4 regions of the Brevibacterium sp. LAARM3_SD1 genome follow, and region 4 is predicted to be linked to each of the others. Evidence: riboswitches for the same ligand, from Rfam matches in the RefSeq annotation. Region 4 holds a riboswitch; each other region holds the start of a gene.
What was found. A riboswitch is a leader RNA that binds a small molecule or an ion and turns the genes downstream of it on or off. The one in region 4 is predicted to bind thiamine pyrophosphate.

Region 1 (3,971 bases), on a different contig from region 4:
CTCACCGGGATCACCGGCCCTGACCGAAGAAGCCGACTCGTTGCCAGACCCTCGTTCTGCACTATTGCTGTCACCGAGTTCGAGGAGATCGGCCCCGATGGCCACGAGGAATGCGTGATCATGGCTGACCGCGACCACAGCAGAGCCGTGCTCTAGGGCATCGAGGAACATCTCCACCAGCCCCGCCCAGGTCAGCGCATCCTGACCGAAGGTGGGTTCATCGACGATGAGCACCTTTGGCCGGGGAGCCAACATCGCCGCCACCGACAGACGTCGCTTCTCTCCACCGGAGAGACTCTGCGGATGAGCGTGCGCCAACCCGGTGAGACCGAGGCCCTCGAGAAGTTCATCCACTCGTGCCTGCGAATCGGCGGCAGACCACCCTGCCAGGCGGGGACCCAGCTCGAGTTCGGACGCCACGCTCGAGGTGAGGAACTGGTGTGCCGGTTCCTGGAATACGATGCCGATGCGCGCGGCCAACTGCTTCGACGTCCAGGCGAACGGACGGGCCCGTTTAGCGCCTTCCCGCAGGGCCGCCTCGGCGAGGACCTGCCCGGAGAATTCGGGCAGCAGACCTGCCAAGGTCAGGGCCGTGGTCGACTTTCCGGTCCCGTTCGCGCCGACGATTCCGAGTGCCTGACCGGCACGCAGGCTCAGCTCCATACCGGCCGCTGCGGGGGTGGTCATGCGAGGCCGAGCAACGCTGAGCCGATCGGTGCGCAGCAGAACCTCGCCGAGGCGACCGGACGTCCTGCCGATTCCGTCGGTTCCGCCTCGGCGCGGGGTGGGGGAGTCCTGCGGCATCCAAATGCCGCAGTCGATGAGCACGTCGGTCAGCTCCGGATCGGTGAAGATCTGATCGGGCGGACCTTGGACGACGATGCCCTCGCGGCCGAGGACGATGACGCGGTCGATGTGATCGATCCACAGCTCCACCCGGTGTTCGACGACGAGCATGGTCGCCGCGGTCTCGGCCTGCACGGTGAGCACGGCGTCGCGGACCTCGGTCGCCGAGGCGGGATCGATATTGGCGGTCGGTTCGTCGAGGACGATGACCTCGGGAGCCATCGCATGGATCCCGGCCAGAGCCAGCCGCTGCTTCTGCCCGCCGGACAAAGCCGCACTCGGACGGTCCGGAGGCAGATCGAGTCCCAGCGCTCGCAGGGACTTCAGCGTCTGGGCCTCGATTGTCTCGGCCGGGAATCCGAGGTTCTCCATCCCGAACGCCACATCATCACCGATGCGGGAGAAGATCACCTGCGAATCGGGATCTTGGAGGACCAGCCCGGTGCTGCCTCGGCGAGGATCCGGTTTCTCGCCGCCGACGAGGAGTTCACCGGTGGCCTCACCTGATTCCTCGGGCAGGACGCCTGCGACAGCGTGAAGGATTGTCGATTTGCCGGCTCCGGAGGCGCCGAGCAGCAGCACTTTCTCACCGGCGGCGATCTGTAGATTGAGCGGACCGACCGCAGGCTGATCACGGTCGGCGTGAGTCCACGAGAAGCCGGAAGCAGTGATCGGCAGTGCCATCAGCGCAGGCGGCCGGAGGCGAAGGAGCCCAGCGCTCCGGTGGCTGCGATCGCGCGGTAGGCGAACCAAGCGCCGATTCCGGAGATGACGAGACCGGAGACGATCGCGCAGACCGCGTAGATCGCCTGGAAGCCGAACTGCCATTCGGCGTTGTACATGATGTTCTCGCTCACGGCCATGAACGCCGCGGCCAGCATCCCCGAGGCCGCGGTGACCCACAGGGTGAAGCGCTTGTAGCCGAAGGCGGCGAAGACGAGTTCGGCACCGAGGCCCTGCAGCAGTCCCGAGAGCAGAACTGTCGCTCCGAAGTGAGAGCCGAGGACGGCCTCGACGATGGCGGCGATGAGTTCGCACAGCAACGCAGCACCGGGTTTGCGGATGATCGCCCCGGCCAGCGGGCCGGCAAGGACCCAGAGCCCGGCGATGAGGCCGATCGACGGCGGGAAGGCCTGGAAAGCGAGTTCGAGGACCTTCCAGCTCAGCGCCAGCACCCAGAACACGAGTCCCACGGCGATGCCGAGGACGGCGGTGGTGACATAGTCGACCACTCGCCACTGTTTGGATTTCGGCGCCGCGGTGAAGGCGTGTGAAGGGGTGGCGGTGGTTTTCGGTACGGCGGTATTCGGCATTGTGCCTCCTCTTTTCAAGGAGGGGTGAAGAGTCTCGACTTCCTTCGGCGGTGCTGACCGCATCAGGTTCGAGGGTCTGCAGCTTCTTCTGCACTCTCAGCGCCCCTGACGGCGCTCCCCTGTCGTAGCCACCACTGTACAACAGGGGAGCGCGGCAGCGACCGGGATCGGAAGCGAAGCGGGGGCCGGGATCGGTTATCGAGTATTCACTTGCCGTTCCCTCGTTCGTCGACGGGCTTCGAACGACCGGACACTACTGATCAGTAGGAATATGCGGGTGAACACTCAACGACTCAAGCGACCGCTCAGTGCCCTGTCCGCCGCCACTCTGCTCGCTGCCATGGTGGCAGCGCCGGTGCCCGTTCGGGCCGAACCATCGCTCGGTTCAGGCGGGCCCGGCTCGACCGCGAGCCAGAGCCCCAGTCAGGATCCGAGCCAGACCCCAAGCCAAGGCCCGGGGCAGAACCGAACGGAATCGCCCGCCGAGGCGGATGCGGGAAGCGAGGCGATCACCGATCCCGTGCTGCAGGTCGGGGCCGATTCCATGGCCCGCAACCTCTCGTGGATGAGTGAGAGCTCCGGCGGGGGAGAAGTCCGTTGGGCGCCGGCCAGTGAGCTCGAGGGCGGTGAGCTGCCTGCTGACGCCGAAACAGCCGAGACCACGGACTCCGGGCTGGCCACCGATCTCAAACGTCACTTCAACCATGCGATCATGACCGGCCTCGAGCCCGACACCGAATACGCCTACCAGGTCGGCAGCGAAGAGGACGGATTCACCGAGGTGCAGCAGTTCACCACGGGAGACGTCGGAGGTGACGACGAATTCCTCGTCTTCGGTGACCCGCAGGTCGGCGCCGGTGGCGGAGACCCCGACGACGCCGCCGGTTGGGACCGGACACTGAGTTCGGCAGCGGCCACCGCCGACGACCCGAGCTTCTTCTACTCGCTGGGAGACCAGGTCAACTCCGCGGGCAACCAGGAACAGTACGCCCAGTACCTGGCGCCGGAGGCGACTCGGACGATCCCGCAGGCGACGACGATCGGCAACCACGATGTGTCATCGAAGGCCTACGAACAGCACTTCAACCGGCCCAATGTCAGCCAGGACCACGGCGGCGGTGGCGTCATCACCTCCGGAGGCGACTACTGGTTCATCGAGGAAGGCGTCCTGTTCCTCAACATCAACTCCAACAGCTCGGATATGGATGCCCACGCCGAGTTCATCGACGAGGTCGTCGCCGAGCACGGAGACCAAGCACGTTGGACGGTGCTCGGATTTCACCACTCGATCTATTCGACCGCGACTCATTGGAACGACCTCGACGTGAAGCGGCTGCGGAAGGCGATCCCGCCGGTCGCTGCTCGCAATGACATCGACCTCGTCGTCTCCGGCCACGACCACATCTATAACCGCACCTTCCTCATGGATGGTGAAGGCAAGCCCGTCGAGGGCTCCGAAGCGGGAGCCGAGGAAGAGAAGGAAGACGGACAGACGCTCTACCTCACGCTGACCTCGTCGTCGGGGTCGAAGTTCTATGACTACGTTCCCGGCCTCGATTGGGAAGGCAAGAGCGTCCACAACGACGTTCCCGCGTTCACCCGGGTCCAGGTCAGCGACGAAGCGCTGCGGGCGACGACCTATGAGGTGCCAGTAGGCAGTGCACCGGCCGACGGTGGGCAGGCGCAGGCAGCCGCCGAGCAGATCGACGATGTCGAACTCAGGCGCGCCGAGGCGGAGGAGCCCGACCCGGGTGACGATGCCAGTGCCGACGCGGACGGCGGAGCCGGCGCAGATGGTGCCGATGCCGGCGC
Region 2 (3,971 bases), on a different contig from region 4:
GGCGGCGCGATCGACGACGAGTTCGACGAGGTCACGGCTGCCGAGCATTCCCGATTTCGTCGCATCGACGGGCAGGTCGCCGAGCACGGACTCGAACTGATCGGCGACGAAATCGACGTCGATCGGATAGACCCGGGACACACCGTGCGTGTTCTGCGCGACGAGAGCAGTGATGACGGTCGTGCCCATGGTCTTCCGCGCGGTGAAGGTCTTGAGGTCGGCATGGATTCCGGCGCCGCCGGAGGGATCGGTGCCGGCGATGGACAGGGTGATCGGCGGGCGGGTCGTCACTGTGCACTCCCGGTGAAAGCGGCGAGCAGCTCCTCGGCCGCAGTCTTCGGATCGTCAGCCATGCAGATCGCCGAGACCACGCAGATCCCGATCAGCCCACGACCCTTCAGGTCAGGGGCACGATCGGCGTTGATGCCGCCGATCGCGACCGCGGGGATGCCGGCTTCTGCCACCAGTTCGCGGAGACGGTCCGGTCCGATTCCGTCGGGGGCGTCTGCTTTCGTGGAAGTGTCAAAGACCGGCCCGATGCCGACGAGGTCGACGACTCCGGAGTCGCGGGCGGCGGCGAATTCGTCGCTGTTCGCGGCCGAGAGACCGATGAGCGGTTCCGCACCCAGGGCGGCGCGCACCTCGGCGACGGTGGTGTCAGTTTGGCCGACGTGGATGTGCACGTTCTCGCCTTCGTCGTTGAGGCGGCGGGCCACCTCGACGCGGTCGTTGAGGACGACGGGGACCGTGCGGTCGGTGTCACGGGTGGCGGCTTCGACGGCGGCGATGACTTGGCGGGTGAGCGAGTAGAAGTCACCGTCGTCGATGTCTTTGTCGCGGACCTGGACGATGCCCACTCCCCCGGCGACGGCGGCCTGCACGGTCTCGGCGACGCTGCGACCGGCGGCCTCGCATTGCGCCGAGTCGGTGACGAGGTAGAGGCGCGTGTCGATTCCGGCGAAGCGGTCGGTCGAGCCGTCTCGGTCGTTCACGGTTGCGCCGTCGTCGGCCGAGTTGTCAGCGATGTGGGCGGATCCGGCGGTCATGCCTGGACGCCTTCGCCGGCGGTGAGCGTGTCGAGGCCGATTCTCGCCTGCGCGAGTCGGTCACCGTCGACGGTGTGGAGCGCGTCGAGGAAGTTCACCGAGTAGCTGCCCGGACCCTTCGCACCATCGGCGGCGAGTTCCCCGGCGACCGCGAAGTGGGCGTGGGCGGCGACGACGGCTTCGAACTTCGCCGAGGCGGCCCCACCGTTCGCGGACTGCTCGGGGGCGCTGATTGCTGAGACGTCGGCGTCGGGGTCGGCCAGTCCGGCACGGGCGGCGGCCAGGTATGCGACGGTGACGGCGCCGAGTGAGCAGCCGGTGCCGATGACCAGCGGCATGAATTCGTGTCCGCCGGAGATCCGGGCGACGTGATCGGTGCCGTCGATGTGGGCGACGACGGCGTCGGTGGGTCCGGAGACCGCGACGATCGCGCCGGTCTTTCGCGACAGTTGAGCCGCGGCGGGAAGGACGGCATCGACTTCATCGGTGGATTCGACTCCACGACCACCGAGTCCGACTCCGGCGAGTGCTGCGACCTCGGAGGCGTTGCCGCGGATGGCAGTCGGGTGATCGGCGGCGGCACGGCGGATGCGGGAGGTGCGGAAGTCGACGGCGCCGACGCTCACGGGGTCGAGGACCCAGGGCTTGCTGGCGGCGTTCGCGACGTCGATGGCTGCGTCGGCGGCGAGCAGCTGATGGTTCGAGGCGGTTCCGAAGTTGACGAGGATTCCGTTGGCGATTCCGGCGAACTGTCCGGCGTCGGCTTCGTGGTCGAGCATCGCCGGGGAGGCGCCGATGGCCAGGAGCACGTTCGCGCTGAACTGCTGTACCACGGTGTTCGTGATGCACTGGATGAGTGGATTGCTTGCGCGCAGTCGCGCATTGGCAGAACGCAGGTCGAAGTCAACCATGACGATCCCTTCGCTAGTATGGCCCAGATCAGGTTCGATGGGTGTTCTCTCAGCCTCGGTGTCCTCCGTGCGCAGCTTCTCGGTGCGAACGGATCCTCATGAGGCACCCCATGTCAATGGCTCCGACTGTATCAGCCCGGTCGGACACGGGCGACTCCTCCATCCAGCAGAACCGCCGAGCGGACCCCGTCGCGGCGAAACCACCTCCGGTTCAGGGTGGTTTCGCCGCAACGGGGTCCGCTGAGGGAAGAGCAGCCGCTACCCCCGCCCGACGTACCTCTGTCCGCGGCGGCTGAGCGCATCGATGACGACGGCGGTGAGCAGGACGAGTGCGGTGATGATCTGCTGCGCATCGGAGTTGAAGCCGATGAGGTAGAGACCGTTGTTGATCGCACCGACGACCAGGGCACCGAGCACAGCGGCCCATGCGGTTCCGCGACCGCCGAACAGCGAGGTGCCGCCGATGACAGCCGCCGCGATCGCGTTGAGCAGGTCCTGCGTGCTCACCAGCGTCGATCCCGCATTCGTCGTCACACCGGTCTTGATGAACCCGAACAGTGCGGCCAACACTCCGGCTGCCATGAACACGCTGATGCGCACCCAGGTCACGCGGATGCCAGCGCGCCGGGCGGCTTCGACCTTGCCGCCGACGGCGTAGATCGACCGGCCATAGCGGGTCTTGCGCAGCACGAGATCGATGATGATCGCGATGACGATCATCAGGAAGAACGGCATCGCCAGACCGAAGTCCTGATTGACGAGGATGAGGAATCCGAACACGATGGCGGCCAGCAGCACGATGCGCACGATCACCGACGCCCAGCTCGGGGCGCTGAGGCCTTCGCGGTGGCGGCGCAGCTTCGAATAGATGATGCCGCCGCCGAAGCCGATGATCGCAATCGCTCCGAAGATATAGGCCCAGATCGCCGGGAAGTAGAAGCTCGCGAAGTCGAAGGCGAAGGTGTCCGACATCGACAGGTTCTTCTGTGTGCCCAAGGTCGTCAGGGTCAGACCGGTGAATGCGAGCAGACCAGCCAAGGTGACGACGAACGCCGGGATGCCGACGACGGCGAAGAACCAGCCTTGGATCGCACCGACGACCAGACCGAGCAGCAGCATGATGATCAGCGCCATTGCCGGGGGCACACCCTGCCTGACGACGAGGACACCGAGCAGCGAGGCGGCCAGACCGCCCAACTGCGCCAGAGACAGGTCGATCTCGCCGAGGAGTAGGATGAGGTTGATGCCCAGAGCAAGGATCGCGAGGAACGCCACCTGGGTGGAGAGATTGACGAGGTTGGCCGGCGAGATGAAGTTGGAATCGGCCGACTGGAAGACGATGACGATGACGATGAGGGCGAAGATGACGGGGAACGAACCCAGCTGCCCTTCTTTGACCCGTCTGACGAACGTCCCGACGATGCCTTCGGACGAGATCCGCTCATCGGTGATGAAGGAGTTGCGGGTCATCGGCGCTCACCCCTCCGTGCGGCGCGTTTGGTCACGACATTGTCGCTGGCTCCGGTGATCGCGGCGACCAGCACGTCCGTGCGTTCGTCTCCGGGGAAGTCACCGGCGTCCTTGCCCAGGCGCAGCACGTGCACCCGGTCGCACACGGCCTGCACATCGGCCATATTGTGGCTGACGAGCAGCACGCCGAGGTCGCGTTCCTTGAGCCGTTCGATGAGATTGAGCACCTCGGCCGTCTGGGCAACACCGAGGGCCGCCGTCGGCTCGTCGAGCATGACCAGCGAAGGATCGCCGAGGAGGGACCGGGCGATGGCGACCGTCTGACGTTGTCCGCCGGACAGTGCCGCGATCGGTACGCGCACGCTCGGGATCTTCGCCGACAGGCTGCGCAGCAGCTCCCAGGATTTGGCTTCCATGGCCACCTCGTCGAGGACTCCCCCACGGGTCTTCTCGTGCCCGAGGAACAGGTTGGCGACGACGTCGAGGTTCTCACACAGAGACAGGTCCTGGAACACGGTGGCCACTCCGGCCCTCTGCGCGTCCT
Region 3 (3,971 bases), on a different contig from region 4:
GAATCCCGGCAGGCTGAGGTGCCGGGAGTAGCGTTCCAGCTCTGCAGGGGACAGGGATTCCACGGGTTCGACGAGCGGAGGGAGCGTCGGCAGAGCGGTGGAAGCGGTGCTCATTGTGCTGCGACCATTCCGGCGAACGGCGATGATGCCAATGCCAAGGGTCGCTTGGGGATCCTCCCGGCTCCGGCCGCCAGATGTCCGGCCTCGACGGCCAGAGCCATCGCCCGGGCCATGGCATGAGCGTCGTGGGCGCGGGTGACGGCCGAGGCCAGCAGCACCGCAGTGCACCCGAGCTCCATCGCCAGAGCCGCATCCGAGGCGGTGCCGACACCGGCGTCGAGGATCACGGGCACCTGCGCACGGGAGACGATGGTTTCGACGTTGTGGGGATTGAGGATGCCCAGTCCGCTGCCGATCGGTGCACCGGCCGGCATCACCACCGCCACCCCGGCATCCTCCAGGCGTTTCGCCAGAGCCGGATCGTCGTTCGTGTAGGCGAAGACCGTGAATCCGTCGAGGACGAGTTCCTCGGCCGCGGAGAAGAGTTCGATGGGGTCGGGCAGCAGCGTGTCCTCATCGGCGATGACCTCGAGTTTCACCCAGTTCGTCTCCAGGGCTTCCCTGGCCAGGCGGGCAGTGAGCACGGCATCCCGGGCGGTGTAGCAGCCGGCGGTGTTCGGCAGCACTCGGATTCCCAAACGCTGGAGCATGGTGAAGACCGAGTCTCTCGACTCGGCGTCGAAGCGGCGCATCGCCACCGTGGTCAGTTCGGTCCCCGAAGCCATCAGGGCGTCTTCGAGGATGCTCAGGGAGCTCGCCCCTCCCGTGCCCATCACGAGACGAGACGACATCTCCACATCATCGATCGTCCAGCTCATATCAGCCTCCCTGCACTGCGGTGACGATGTCGACGGTGTGCCCGTCGGCCAAGGCGAATCCGGACCAGGCACCGCGACGGATGACTTCACCGTCGACGGCCAGGGCGATGCCCAGACGTCCGCCGTCGGCCGGTGTCCCGTCAGTCTGCAGCTCCCGTCCGGTGACGTCGGCGATGAGGTCGAGCGCCGAGGTGGCACCGGGGAGCTCATGATGCTCGCCGTTGAGGACGATGCTCGGTGGGTGTTCGCGGTCGGTCATGACATGCTCCTCGTCGAGTAGGCAGTTGCGTGGTTCGGGTCGGCAGTGGTTTCGGTGGTGAAGCGATGTGGGGACACGGACTCGAGTGCTCCCTCAGGGAGCCAATCGGCAACGTCTCCCAGGGCGAGTTCGGCCCCGAGCCTGCCACCGAACGGGGCCAAGAGGATGCCGTGCCGGAAGTACCCGGTGCTCACGATGCAGCCGGGATCGATGCGCCCGATCATCGGCAGGTCATCGGGGGACCCGGGGCGGGCTCGGGTGGTGATATCGGTGATCTCCGCGTCGAGAATGCCTGGGACCAGTCGCTGCCCGTCGGCGAGCAGTCGGTGGATCGCCCCGGCGGGGGTGCCGGAGAGTCCGTCTTCACGGGAACTGGCACCGAGGACGATCTCGCCGTCGGGGCGAGGAACCAGGTAGACGGAGCGGCCGTTGACCAGCCCGCGGATGGTGCGGGTCAGCAGGGGAGTCGCCTCGGCGGGGGCGCGCAGCCGCAGCACATCGCCCCAAACCTCCCGGAGCGGCAGCTGCGGGGCACCATGGATCGTGTTGTTGGTGCTGCCGGCGCAGAGGATCACCTGATCGGCTTCCAATCGACGACCATCGCTCAGTGCGACGCCCACGGTCGCATCACCGTCCCTCAGCAGCTCGACTGCCCGTTGCCGAATGAGGTGCGACACTGAGTCAGCGGTCAGGGCAGACATCAGAGCCGCGGAGACCCGACGCGGGTCGATCGACCGATCGCCGGGAATGTGCACGGCTCCGGCCACTGCGGGCGACAAAGAGGGCTCGACCCGGCGGGCAGCGCTGCCGGTGATGAGCTCGGTGGCGAAACCGGACCGCGACTGAGCTTCGCGCAGCTCTCGCAGTGCCTGCAGATCGGCACTGTCTCCGGCGCACACGAGAGTTCCGGCATCCGTGAAGCCGAGGTCGACCGCGGCAGCGCTCGCCACCTCGGCAGCGAACTCCGGGTACATCTGCGCCGAGGCCTGCATCAACGGGTACAGGGGAGTCTGCCCCCACACCACCTCGGCGGCGGGAGCGATCATCCCCGCGGCGGCATGGCTCGCCCCCAACGCGGGGACAGGATCGATGATGGTGACTTCGGCACCGAGGCGGCGCAGGTACCAGGCCGTGGACAGGCCGATGATTCCGGCGCCGACGACAATGACTCTCACAGCTTCTCCCTCCGGCGGCATGATCCGCATCAGGTCTGACGGTCGGCTCCTACGCCCTCTCAGCCTCGTTGGGAGGCTCCCGCGAACTCCTCTACTCTATGACCATGACCACACAGATGCCACCGCGCACCGCAGCACGGCCGACGAAGAGAGCCTGGAGGCAGGCCCGATTGGCCGAAGCGTCGCTCTACCTGTGCACCGAAGCCAGGACCTCTCAGGGCGACCTCGCCGAGTTCCTCGACGCCGCCTACCGCGGGGGCGTCGACATCATCCAACTGAGGGACAAGAGCCTCGAGGCCCGCGCGGAGATCGCAGCCTTGGAAGTCCTCCGGGATGCCGCCGTCCGTCACGGCAAGCTCTTCTCCGTCAACGACCGCGCCGACGTCGCACTGCTCACCGACGCCGATGTCTTCCACGTCGGTCAAGGCGACCTCACCAGCTCTCAGGCCAGGGCCGTACTCGGCCCCGATGTCATCCTCGGCCGCTCCACCCATTCCCTCGAACAGGCGCTCGCCGCCGAAGCGGACCCGGAGACCGACTATTTCTGTGTCGGACCCGTCTGGGAGACCCCGACGAAGCCCGGTCGCGCAGCCGTGGGAACGGCGCTGCTCACCGCCACCGCCGCCGAGGCGGACAAACCGTGGTTCGCCATCGGCGGGATCGCGGCGGGGGAGAGGCTGGACGCGGTCCGACAGGCGGGTGCGAACCGTGCCGTAGTCGTCCGTGCGATAACCTCGGCTGAGGATCCCGCGGCGGCCGCTCGGGAGCTCAAGGAGGAGTTGGAATGACCCAAGCAGCTGAGAGCGCAGCCCAGGGAACCGGTGCAGGCGCGGATCTGTCGATTCTCATCGCCGGGGCAGGTGCCACCGGCGGAGCCTTCGGCACCTATCTGCAGGAGGCCGGACGCGATGTCACATTCCTGCTCCGGCAGGCTCGAGCGGCGACGGTCCGCGCAGAAGGAATGCGCTTCACCGCTCCCGATGCCGATCGGACGAATCAGGTCGATGTCATCACCGCTGAGGAGCTCGAAGCCGCACCACGGATCTTCAACCTCGTCATCATCGCGGTCAAAGCCGGCGGCCTCGACTCGGTCATCGATGACATCGGACCGGCTGTCGGAGAGCAGACTACGATCATCCCGATCCTCAACGGCATGGCTCAGATCGAGAAGCTGCAGAACAGATACCCCGGACAGGTGCTCGGCGGATTCGTCAAGATCGTCGGCACCATCAGAGACGGAGCCGTCGTTCAGCTCACCGACCTGGCCGTGATGACCATCGGCGACCTCCACGGTGCCCAGGTGCCCGCGCGGATCTCCGACGCTCTCGACGTGCCGGGGTTCAAGCTCCAGACCGTCGCTGGAATCATCGACGGGCTGTGGGAGAAGTGGACCTTCATCGCCGCGGCCGGTGTCGTCACCTGCCTGTTCCGTGCTCCGGTCGGGGCGATCATGGAAGCCGGCGGCCGGTCGCATGTGCATGCCATCGTCGACGAGCTCGAAGCCGTGGCGGCAACGGCCGGACACCCGGTCTCGGAGGCCTCACACGCCATGACGCTGACGATGCTCACCGAGGACGGTTCGGCCTTCACCTCATCCCTCTACCGGGATGTGACGGCTGGGCTGCCGAGCGAAACGGAGCACATCCTCGGCGACATGGC
Region 4 (3,971 bases):
GCACCTGCGCCCGCCAGCAACTGGGTGGCGGAGATCTGGCCCTCCGAGGACTTCTCCTCAGCCTTCTTGTCTTCGACCGTCTCGGCCGCTTCGGCGACGGCAGTCGGGGAGGCCGCCGTGGGCGCCGAAGGCGTCTGAGTCTGCTGCTGTGCAGTCCCACTGTCATGGCGGATCGGGTTGGGCGGCATCACCTTGGTGACGACGTGTTCGGTGGGTTCGGCCGCCGGGGACGGTTGCGAGCCGGCGATCTCTTCGGTGATCAGCGGCAGGGCCTGGGAATGTTCCGGCAGACGAGTTTCGTCGTCGTGCTCGTGCTGTCCGTTTCTGCTGCTGTCGCCTACCGTCAAAGTTCCTCCAAAATCCGGTGGAGAACCATTCTCGGACGCTCACGTTCGGGCATCCTGACACTTCCTGCCCGAAGCTGAGAAAGACCTGATGGGAATTCCCGAAAAAGCACCTTCACCTGGGACGATGCGTCGGAATGTAACGCCGGAGACAACCAGTTCCCACCGATTTCTCAGATGTGCGTGTCGACACTTTCGATGTGGAGAACGGCCACCGAGATCTCGTCTGGAACAGCTTCACCCGTTTCCGATTCGAGCAGCTGGAAACGAGGGTATTCGGCACCGTCTTCGAGAGTGAGCACGAACCGGAGTCGGTCGGCGGGGACCGGCTGACCGATGCTCATCTGCATCGCGCCCGCTGTATTCTCGGGGTCCATACCGTCGTCGGCGACCATGAGGTTGACGGCGAAACAGGGTTCGACCAAGTCGACGAGGCTCACGTTCTGGCCTCCATGGAAGCGTTCCGGGCGGAAGGCGGGCACCGAGTGCACGTGGCCGTCGATGTCGAGGGCCACCTCGGCGTTGGGGAGGAAGGTGCGTGCCATTCCGGGCAGGGCCGAGAACGGGCCCACTCGTTCGAGCCGGGCGATGCTCAATCGCCAGGGGCGAAGCCCTGGAGTCAGCTGGGCCGATTCGGTCAGGGAGACGAGCTCAGTGGTCTGACCGGCTCCGTTGGCCCACGGAACGGGATCACGGTCGGCGAAGGAGACGAGCGCGCGCATGACTCAGCGCGCCACGGGCGGGTGGGGCCGACTCGGTGGTGGTGTGATCATCCCTTGCAGAGGCAGAAGGGGTGACCGGCCGGGTCGAGGAACACTCGGAACGTCTCGCCTGGTTGTTCGGGGGCCTTGCCCGCACCGATCTCGAGCACGGCTTTCTCGGCCACGTCAAGGTCGTCGACCACGACGTCGAGGTGCATCTGCTGCGGATGGGTCTGACTGGGCCAGCTGGGTGCGTGGTAGTCCTCGACCTGTTGGATGCAGATCGGCGGCCAGGAGTTGGAGACGACTTCTGCCCACGTGCCGTCCTCGTCGACGGTGACAGACCAATCCAGGAGCTTTCCGTAGAACTCCGCGAGTTCACCGGCGTCAGGAGCGTCGAGCACGACAACGGGCTGCTTTGCGATAGCCATGGCCCGAGTCTACGCCGCCGCACTGACACGGCGAAGGGGTCCACGCTAGGGCGTAGGATTGTTGAGCAGATCCGCCGATGCTTCCGCAGTCCGCATCGGCTCCCCACAGTGAAGGTTCGCGATGAGTTCTCATGCCCTGCCTGCCACCGGTGATCCGGCGGTCTACATCATCCACGACAATCCGGAATGGATCGCCCCGTTCACCGAGGCGCTCGACCGCCTCGGCGTCGCACACGTCGAATGGCTGCTGCCCGAGACCTTGATCGACCTGTCCGCCGAGCCTCCTGCCGGAGTGTTCTGGTCGCGGCTGTCGGCATCGGCGCACACCCGAACCGATCCGCATGTGAAGGAGTACGGCCGCGCCGTCCTTGACTGGCTGGCTGCGGCGGGCCGTCGGGTCATCAACGGTCGAGGGGTCTACGAGCTCGAGGTGAGCAAGATCCGTCAGCATCGCGAGCTGTCCGGTCACGGTTTCGACGCGCCGCGCACCGCGGCCGCGTTCGGGCCGCAGGCACTCGTCGAGGCCGCTGCCGGCTTCACTCCCCCGTTCATCACGAAGCACAATCAGGGCGGCAAGGGCCTCGGTGTACGTCGTTTCGACTCCCATGCCGAACTCGAGGCGGTCGCCGCTGAGTTCGCGCCCGGTGGAGCGAATGCGCCGATCGACGGCATCACCCTCATCCAGGAGTATGTGCAGCCGGCTCAGCCGTTCGTCACCCGCGCGGAGTTCATCGGCGGACGTTTCCACTATGCGGTGCGCGTCGACGTCTCGGGCGGATCGTTCGAACTCTGCCCGGCCGATGCCTGCACGATTCCCGGCGCCGGGGCTGCTGCCGACGTCGAGGCGACTCCCCAGTTCGCCCTTCGTGAGGAGATCACGGCCGCAACGCCGCTGATCGGCCGGCTCGAGTCGCTGTTGGCCGACCTCGGCATCGAGATCGCCGGCATCGAGTTCATCGAGACCGCTGACGGCCGGCAGGTCGTCTACGACATCAACACGAACACGAACTACAACCCGTCCGTTGAGTCCGCCGAGCAGTCGTCGGGCCGTCAGTCTGCCGCCGACCGGATCGCGGAGTACGTGTCCGACACCCTCGCCGAGGCGGCCCCGAAGTCCGCATTCCCCGCCGGGTCGGCAGCCCAGTGATAGTGTCGAATCACTACAGGGGAGCGCCGATCAACGGGCGCTGAGAGTGCGAATGCAGACCCTTTGAACCTGATCCGGTGAGCACCGGCGGAGGGAGTGGAAGAGCGATGACAACCACAGGTATCGGCGCCTTGATTGAGGTCTCCGCCGACGGATCTGTGTCGGCCCTGATGAGATCGACAAGCGAACAATGGGCGGCGGCGATCAATCACCGCTTCGTTCGGGAACTCTTCGCCGGCACCGTCGACGACGCCGTCATGCGGGACTATCTGGTGCAGGACTATCAGTTCTTCGAGTCGTTTCTGTCCATGCTCGGCGCCTGCGTGGCCCATGCCGATGAGCTCGACGCAAAGCTGCGGTTCGCCCGACAGTTGGGGATGCTCGTAGCCGGCGAGGACACATATTTCGTCGACTCCTTCGCCGAACTGGGAGTCGCTCCAGCCGACTACCTCCAGCCTGAACTGGCCGCACCGACGGCAGGGTTCCGCGATCTCATGGACTCGGCAGTCGCCTCGGCGTCCTATCCGCAGCTGCTCGTCGTCCTCGCTGTGGCCGAATGGCTCTATCTCGACTGGGCCGAATCCCAGGAGGAGGTGCCGCAGCGACAGGTCCACCAAGGCTGGATCGACCTCCACCGAGGCGAGGCCTTCCGCGGGTGGGTTCAGTTCCTCGTCGACGAGCTCGAGCGGGTGTTTCCGACAGAGGACGAGCAGGGTTCAGAGGCTGAGGATCTCGTCCGCACCTGGCGCCGGGCCGTCGACCTCGAATGCGCCTTCTTCGACAACGTCTACGACGACTGAACCGCCCAGTACGGCACACAGCAGCGGCCCCGCCCCACTCCCCTAGACTGGCCTCATGAGCACTGAGGTTGATGCAGTCGTCGTCGGATCTGGCCCCAACGGCTTGGCCGCCGCAGTCACTCTGGCTCGCGCCGGTCTCTCCGTCGAGGTGTTCGAAGCTCAGTCGACGATCGGCGGCGGCGCCCGCACCCTCGACCTCGGACTGGCACCCGGCATCACTCATGACATCTGCTCGGCCGTCCATCCATTGGCCATCGCCAGCCCGTTCTTCGTCGACTTCGACCTGCGTGCCCGCGGAATGGAGCTGACGACTCCCGAGATCTCGTATGCCCAGCCCCTCGACGACAAGCCCGCCGCGCTGGCCTTCCACAATCTCGACGAAACGGTCGACCGCCTCGGCGAGGCCGGCCCGGAATGGCGACGATTCTTCGCCCCACTTCTCGAACGTGTCGATGACGCGATCTGGCTCTCCCTCGGTGACAAACGCTCGGTGCCGGAGACTCTGCGCGACCTTCCCGGAATCGCGAACGTCGTGAAATTCGGGTTGC

Region 1: it holds a riboswitch for thiamine pyrophosphate, as region 4 does, so the genes downstream of both, AC2W7L_RS09145 (ECF transporter S component) here and AC2W7L_RS17880 (TenA family protein) in region 4, are expected to answer to the same signal.
Region 2: it holds a riboswitch for thiamine pyrophosphate, as region 4 does, so the genes downstream of both, thiM (hydroxyethylthiazole kinase) here and AC2W7L_RS17880 (TenA family protein) in region 4, are expected to answer to the same signal.
Region 3: it holds a riboswitch for thiamine pyrophosphate, as region 4 does, so the genes downstream of both, thiO (glycine oxidase ThiO) here and AC2W7L_RS17880 (TenA family protein) in region 4, are expected to answer to the same signal.

The regions. Positions count from the first base shown of each region.
Region 1 is NZ_JBNFOL010000012.1:77,434-81,404, forward strand. Features, by position in the region: gene AC2W7L_RS09135 (energy-coupling factor transporter transmembrane component T family protein) at 1-5, opposite strand, end outside; gene AC2W7L_RS09140 (ABC transporter ATP-binding protein) at 1-1,530, opposite strand, end outside; gene AC2W7L_RS09145 (ECF transporter S component) at 1,530-2,159, opposite strand; TPP riboswitch at 2,182-2,290, opposite strand; gene AC2W7L_RS09150 (purple acid phosphatase family protein) at 2,437-3,971, shown strand, end outside.
Region 2 is NZ_JBNFOL010000023.1:45,688-49,658, reverse strand. Features, by position in the region: gene thiD (bifunctional hydroxymethylpyrimidine kinase/phosphomethylpyrimidine kinase) at 1-291, opposite strand, end outside; gene thiE (thiamine phosphate synthase) at 288-1,046, opposite strand; gene thiM (hydroxyethylthiazole kinase) at 1,043-1,957, opposite strand; TPP riboswitch at 1,945-2,078, opposite strand; gene AC2W7L_RS12990 (sugar ABC transporter permease) at 2,216-3,427, opposite strand; gene AC2W7L_RS12985 (ATP-binding cassette domain-containing protein) at 3,424-3,971, opposite strand, start outside.
Region 3 is NZ_JBNFOL010000004.1:110,289-114,259, reverse strand. Features, by position in the region: partial or broken gene AC2W7L_RS03445 (HesA/MoeB/ThiF family protein) at 1-114, opposite strand, end outside; gene AC2W7L_RS03440 (thiazole synthase) at 111-878, opposite strand; gene thiS (sulfur carrier protein ThiS) at 880-1,137, opposite strand; gene thiO (glycine oxidase ThiO) at 1,134-2,312, opposite strand; TPP riboswitch at 2,302-2,405, opposite strand; gene thiE (thiamine phosphate synthase) at 2,417-3,100, shown strand; gene AC2W7L_RS03420 (ketopantoate reductase family protein) at 3,097-3,971, shown strand, end outside.
Region 4 is NZ_JBNFOL010000052.1:6,771-10,741, reverse strand. Features, by position in the region: gene AC2W7L_RS17900 (hypothetical protein) at 1-347, opposite strand, end outside; gene AC2W7L_RS17895 (HutD family protein) at 518-1,066, opposite strand; gene AC2W7L_RS17890 (VOC family protein) at 1,114-1,476, opposite strand; gene AC2W7L_RS17885 (ATP-grasp domain-containing protein) at 1,598-2,623, shown strand; TPP riboswitch at 2,631-2,736, shown strand; gene AC2W7L_RS17880 (TenA family protein) at 2,731-3,423, shown strand; gene AC2W7L_RS17875 (phytoene desaturase family protein) at 3,479-3,971, shown strand, end outside.